Regions from separate parts of the Psychrobacillus sp. FSL W7-1493 genome, predicted to be linked through region 1. Evidence: riboswitches for the same ligand, from Rfam matches in the RefSeq annotation. Region 1 holds a riboswitch; each other region holds the start of a gene.

The links. A riboswitch is a leader RNA that binds a small molecule or an ion and turns the genes downstream of it on or off. The one in region 1 is predicted to bind cobalamin.
Region 2: linked by a shared signal. The riboswitch ahead of MKX96_RS16640 (ABC transporter substrate-binding protein) and the one ahead of MKX96_RS00590 (hypothetical protein) in region 1 are both predicted to bind cobalamin.
Region 3: linked by a shared signal. The riboswitch ahead of MKX96_RS18465 (ribonucleoside-diphosphate reductase subunit alpha) and the one ahead of MKX96_RS00590 (hypothetical protein) in region 1 are both predicted to bind cobalamin.

The regions. Positions count from the first base shown of each region.
Region 1 is NZ_JBBOSB010000001.1:117,937-120,208, reverse strand. It holds gene MKX96_RS00595 (MFS transporter) at 1-343, opposite strand, end outside; cobalamin riboswitch at 443-628, shown strand; gene MKX96_RS00590 (hypothetical protein) at 856-1,074, shown strand; gene MKX96_RS00585 (hypothetical protein) at 1,425-1,601, opposite strand; gene MKX96_RS00580 (metal ABC transporter solute-binding protein, Zn/Mn family) at 1,916-2,272, shown strand, end outside.
Region 2 is NZ_JBBOSB010000001.1:3,360,454-3,362,725, reverse strand. It holds gene MKX96_RS16645 (DUF1963 domain-containing protein) at 1-264, shown strand, start outside; cobalamin riboswitch at 799-940, shown strand; gene MKX96_RS16640 (ABC transporter substrate-binding protein) at 1,061-2,014, shown strand; gene MKX96_RS16635 (FecCD family ABC transporter permease) at 2,019-2,272, shown strand, end outside.
Region 3 is NZ_JBBOSB010000002.1:189,719-191,990, forward strand. It holds gene MKX96_RS18460 (DUF2569 domain-containing protein) at 1-521, opposite strand, end outside; cobalamin riboswitch at 725-903, shown strand; gene MKX96_RS18465 (ribonucleoside-diphosphate reductase subunit alpha) at 1,069-2,272, shown strand, end outside.

The sequences.
Region 1 (2,272 bases):
TTGTAAAGGTATAACCTATCCCCCACGCCACTTGGGCCAATAAAACTATCGAAAAGTAGGGAAACAATCCCTCTAATAAAAAACCTATTCCTATTAAAAAATACCCAATAATAATGGACAGCTTTCGGCTCTTCAAGTCGGATACCACTCCTGTTGGAATTTCAAATAGAAATACAGATAACTCTAGTACCGTTCCCACCAAAACAAGTTGCAACGGATCCAGCTTAACTACGCTCACGTGATACAACAAGCTGACTGTAAATATATACGTAAAAAATAATTGCGATACAAAGCAAATAAAAATATACAGCTGATAGGAATCCCTTGTTCTATTCAAAAACATTTACCTCACCTCTCCAATGATTATAAAAAGAGGTGCAACCTGTCGCTTATCCAAATTTGCTACATTGAATAGATTTTATGTTATATTGAAAGAACAATTAAATAATGTGTAGATTTAGGTGTTCTTTTGTCAGCAAAAGAACTTAAAAGGGAAGTTCGGTGAAAGACCGACGCTGTCCCGCAACTGTAAATGGGAGCGATTCTTTATAAACCACTGTGTAACAACGGGAAGGAAAGAAGAGCTATGAACATGAGCCAGGAGACCTGCCTATTTCAAGTACACACCGAAAACCTACGCGGATAGGAGGGTGTTAAGTCAGCTATGAACAAGCAATTGCTTGATTTTACTGTCGTACGAAAAACATAATAAAATTACAGGGGCTACTACGGTCCTGTTTTCATAGTGGATTTTATTAAGTTTCTAATCGTACTGATCAAAAAATTATACTAACTAGCATCTTCTTTTATAAAAAAGAGGATGCTTTTTTACGTACAAAAGAGAGGAATTTGTAAATGAAAAAAGATATTTATATTGCATACTTTAGACAAGTATTAATGACAAACCATGTTACAAATACATCAATATCACTACAGTCTACCTTTGAGGAATTGAAAAAAGACATTGAGCTTAATTCAACCTCGAGCATAGAGGAAAAAAAAATTATGCATCGTCATTTAATGGATGCACACCATCAAATGAAAAATGAGATTTCTGGACAAAAAGAAGAGTAAGTCTTAGGAGTATTCATCCTTTTGACAGCTACATGTGTTAAAAGGATTCCATAAAGAGTGCTTGGTACATAACTAATCAATAAATAAAAAACGTGAAATCGTCTATTTGATTTCACGTTTTACTATTTTTTTGCTAGATACTTCCTTCTAAGGAATTTCTCTATTCTAGTTGTTTGTAGAGGAGGAGACAACAACGAGGAGATGGAAGTCATTCCCCCGAAATGATTCTGCCGTAACGGAAAACAACTGTAAATCATGGAATATGAGCCCAAAAACTTTACTAGTTCGTAAAAATTTTCGAGGCTTTTTATTTGGAGGAGAGGTTTGACCCAGCCTCCTTTTTCTCAAGTTTAAAGATCCTGGTAATCCCTTTGATATTTCCCGCCGTCTTTTACTTCTGAATGGTACAAAGCTTTCAAAGCAAAACTTTTTTCTAAGTCATGCTCCTTCATTACTTCCTTCAATCTTTTTGCTAAGTCTGGACTAAACTTCACAAGCTCTTCCATTTTAGATTTTGAATATTGCATATCATTACCTCCCCACTATCATTGTTTCTACAGTATAGCACTTGTCTAAAAGTCATACGAAAAAATCGTTTTCTTAAGAACTGTAAAAAATCAGTAACCGATATTATTTAATTTGAGAATAGTGCCCATAAATTATGTAGTCACATTTTTTTCAATTTTACATAAATTAGTTTGACAATTCAAAATCGAAATGTTAACCTATTGAACAAATCTTTCCTTAAGGAAATTTATTATCACGAAAGAAAATTATATTTTTTTATTCTAAAAGTTTCCTTAAGGAAATAATTTATAACAAAGGAAAAGGAGTGTGCTAAGTGAAAAAGTTCTTTGTTTTTTTGATTGCGAGTTTTTTATTGGTTGGCTGTAGTGACAATAATTCCGGGAAGGCTAATGACGATAAGCCCCTAGTAGTCACAACTACGGGTCAAATTGGAGATGCGGTTAAAAAGATTGCCGGCGATTATGTGGTGGTTAAATCCTTAATGGGGCCAGGTGTAGATCCACATCTTTACAAGGCAACACAAGGGGACCTACAAGTATTAGAAGATGCAGATATCATCTTTTATAATGGCCTAGAACTTGAGGGGAAGATGAGTGATATTTTTGAGAAAATGCAAAAGGAGAAATCAGTAGTGGCAATTGGAGAAGCTGTTCCAAAGGATAGAATATTA
Region 2 (2,272 bases), 3.2 Mb from region 1:
ATTGTAGACGAGATTTTACGCATTGAATTAGAGGATGCGATCGAATATTACGATGATATCGTGGAAGATATCTATCCTATGCATAAGGTTGGAGGATATCCTTCCTTTACCCAGAGCGGAGTCTCCTATGGTGACGAATATCCCTTTGTCTTTCAGATAAGCTCTGATGCGAAAGCGCAATTCAACATAGTAGACAGTGGTAGCTTCTATTTTTTCTATAATCAAGACAAACAAGAGTGGATTGTGTACTGTGATTTTTATTAATAGCATTAGGGGTGAGTATCTCTCGAATATTTTCTAATAGGAGATGGACATTTTTTACTTAAGCTACAAAAATGCTACTCCCCTAGCTTTATAGAAGGTCAGAAAGTGAAACGTGAAATGATTTCGATAATATGAATGTAAAAATTTCACTGAAATCACCTTTAATCAATTACTACTGTTTTTTTACCTCGCTTGAGCTGGAGAAGATTCATTTCTCAAAATAGTTAAACACGAACCTTTTCTAAAATTGATTGTAGCGGCAGGCGGTGGCACAAGTAGGGATGAGTGAGACAGCTCAGACATCACAACCTTGCGCGTAAGCGACAGGTGATGACTTATCGCTCCCCCCCTCGAAAGATCGTCCGAGATATGAGCGAAAATCAATTCTACTTTCCACATATAAAAGTATATAAACTTGAATATTCTTTATTAATTGTTCGTATTTTTGAAATTATGAAACGGATGCCTTTCTCAAATCCCGACATCATCTCGACAACATCTAAATATAAGGTATAATAAATGCAAGAAACAATAGAATAACATTTGCGTAAAGGTGCTCTAGTTATTGGATACTAGAGTTAAAAGGGAAGCTGGTTAGAGTCCAGCGCGGTCCCGCCACTGTAAGTGATGCATGTGCATCATAAGCCAGAAAACCTGCCTTTATGTGCACACCCATTACCTACGCGGATAGGTCTGGTGTAGGTCCGCTTTCGGTATTTTTGGCAGATTTATACCTATCTATCTCTCATCCTAGGATGGGGGATTTTTTATTGTTTAAAATTAGGAGGAATGAAGGATGAAAAAGTTTTGGTTATTAATTGGGATAGCACTGTTTGTATTGGCTGGGTGCAATGATTCCGAAACACTTCCGTTAGAAAAAGAAGATAGTGTAGAGGTTGGTAGCTCGGAAACAGCATTTCCGCTGACTCTCACTGATGCAGTAGGACAAGAGATTACGCTAGAGGAAGCCCCAACATCAATTATATCTATGATTCCAAGCAATACCGAAATTCTATTTGCTTTAGGGCTAGATGAAGAAATTATCGGTGTGAATGATTATGAGAGCTACCCTAAGGAAGCCTTAGAAAAAGAAAAAATTGGTGGCATGGAGTATAACATTGAAAAAATAATCTCTTTAAGTCCGGATATCGTATTCGCTCATGAATCCATTGTTTCAATGGCAGAGTCAGGATTACAGCAGCTTCGAGATGCTGGTGTAAAGGTATTTGTGGTACAGGATGCAAAGGATTTTAACTTAACCTATAAAACTATTGAACAAATTGGCCGAGCAACGGGGAAATATGAGGAAGCACAAGCCGTTATAGAGGATATGAAGGCAAAGGTTGATGAAATTCAAGAAAAAGTTGCAAAAGTAGAGACAAAGAAAACAGTATTCGTAGAAACTTCCGATGTACCAGAAATTTATACTCCTGGTAATGGGACATTTATGCAAGAAATTTTAACGATGGTCAATGCAGAAAATATTATGGCCGATCAAGATGGCTGGTTTCAAGTTAACCCAGAGGAAATAGTAAGCCGTAACCCAGATGTTATGTTAATCACCTATGACTACGTAGAAGGAATTGTAGAAAAGGTGAAACGGCGTGATGGTTTTGACACAGTGACTGCCATTCAAAATGATGAGGTGGTACAAGTGGATGAGGATGCAACGAGTCGTCCAGGTCCACGTTTAGTAGAAGGCCTAGAGGAAGTGGCTAAGGCTATTTATCCGGAGGCATTTAGTGAGTAAATCAATGATCGGTTATATCTTGTCACTGGCTACGTTAATCGTAGCCATTTGGCTAGGTGTGTCGGTCGGATCTGTAAAGGTACCGATCAGTACTTTATGGGATACGGGTACAGATGCGATTGCAACAAATATCGTCTGGAAGATTCGCATGCCGCGAGTTATACTCGCAGGATTAGTCGGAGCATCCCTGGCAATAGCGGGAGCAGCTTTTCAAAGTCTGCTTAAAAATCCGCTAGCTGATCCTTATACATTGGGAGT
Region 3 (2,272 bases), on a different contig from region 1:
TTTACAAATGTATTCTTTACTCTCTTGGATTTACTAAAATAAGTAATCCAAATCGAGGTACTTACCATAGCCCGTATTACATTAAACATATAGTGCTGGGACGTTAAAGGATCGGGTTCAAACACACTCTCTACGATTTGCAAATTTATATAGCCTATGAGAATATCTAATATTAGTATTGTGGTAAGATAGGTGATCATTACTCTAGGGAAAATGGTTTTGTTTTTAAAGAAAAGAATGAGTAATACGATAACTAAAGAATTTTGAGCAAGGTAAATGATGAGATCTATTATTACAATTGGGCCAAATAAAGGGTGGTAATACTCTCCACTCCTACTAGTTATACTCTCCCAACCTTCAGCCGTCATAAAAGGGAAAACATCTATCATGAGATAGGCAATAATAACAAACGGTGAGGTAATAAGTCCGATAAGTGGAAGTATCAGCCAGCCACCAATACCAACTGGTCCTTGGGGTAATAAGTCCTTAGAGGTCGACCTCGCGGAATTGCTTGCAATCATATTTAACACTCTCCTAAAATTAAGATATTTTACCATTTTTATAGGTCGCTATAATTATAATATACAGAAAATATTGGATTCGCAATTTTGTGACAGAGTTATTCTGAAAATAAGATGTAAGACCTAACTCATAGTCTTTTTACCTATGTACAAGTTTAAACACAATATGTTAGGGTATATAAGTAATCAAAACACAATATATAGTATTTATACGATGAAAAGGTACCGTTATGGTTTAAAAGGGAATTCGGTGAAAGACCGAAGCTGTCCCCGCAACTGTAAGTGTAGACGACTGTTGAATATGCCACTGCGATATTTCGTGGGAAGGCCAGCAGAAGGGAGAAACACGAGCCAGTAGACCTGCCTTTTTATCGGTGAAGCAACACTTTCTTCGGGGGTTGAGAGGTGGGGGCGAGAGACTCTATCTTAAAACGAACGATATGTCTTGTTGTTTCCTACTTTAAAATCATGAGCGATGACTCAGCCGAAGAGGCTGGAGGCATCGCTTTTTTTGTATATAAAAAATAGGGAGGAATTTGAATTGGCAATTATTACGAATACAGAAAAACAGCAGGTATTACAGCAGTTAATAGTAGAATTTGGAGAAGAAAAGATAGCGCCCTTAGTTAAGTCGCATCACAAGTGGTTACAAAAACACCCGGAAGGCACAATTGCTGCTTGGTCTAAAGCTATGTCTCTAGATGCACTAAGCTTTTTAGATGAACAGGAGCCATTTTGGACATTTGTAGCCTCAAGAATATATTTAGCAGAAGTCTATTCACAGCAAGCCGAACGCAGAAACACAACCGCAGATGCCGTCTATACAAAATTTGCAGAGAACGTACGGATCCTTGCTAAAAAGGGAATATATAATCCCTCTATTATGGAAAGTTATTCGAATGAGGAGTTAGAGCAGCTAGGAAATCTCCTTGTCGCAAAAAGAGATTTCCTATTTACCTATATAGCCTTAAAAACCCTTTTAGATCGCTATGTAGCGAAGGATTTTAATAAGAATATTGTAGAGTTGCCACAAGAACGCTGGCTTGTTATAGCTATGACACTTATGAAGGACGAAAAAGTAAACCGTCTTGAAAAAATAAAAGAAGCTTATTGGGCGATGAGCAATTTATATATGACGGTTGCAACTCCAACTTTATCTAATGCTGGGAAGCCGCATGGACAGCTCTCTAGCTGCTTTATAGACACTGTAGATGATAGTCTGCAAGGTATTTACGACAGTAATACAGACGTAGCTACTCTATCTAAATTTGGAGGGGGTATCGGTGTATATATGGGGAAGGTGCGTAGCCGTGGCTCTTCTATACGAGGATTCGTGGGAGCATCTAGTGGAGTTCTACCTTGGATTAAACAGTTAAATAATACGGCAGTCAGCGTCGATCAGCTTGGCCAACGACAAGGAGCAGTAGCTGTTTACTTGGATGCTTGGCATAAGGATATTTTTACTTTTTTAGACTTACGCCTAAACAATGGAGATGATCGCCTTCGAGCGCATGATATTTTCACAGGTATATGCTTGCCGGATTTATTCATGGAGAGGGTTGATGCAAGAGAAGAATGGCATTTGTTTGATCCGCATGAGGTTCGTCAGGTAATGGGTTATTCTTTGGAGGATTTCTACGATGAGAAACGAGGAGAAGGATCATTCCGAGAAAAATACGAGGAATGTGTGAATGACCAACGCCTATCGCGAGAAACTGTACAAGCAATCGACTTGATGAAAAGAATTATGA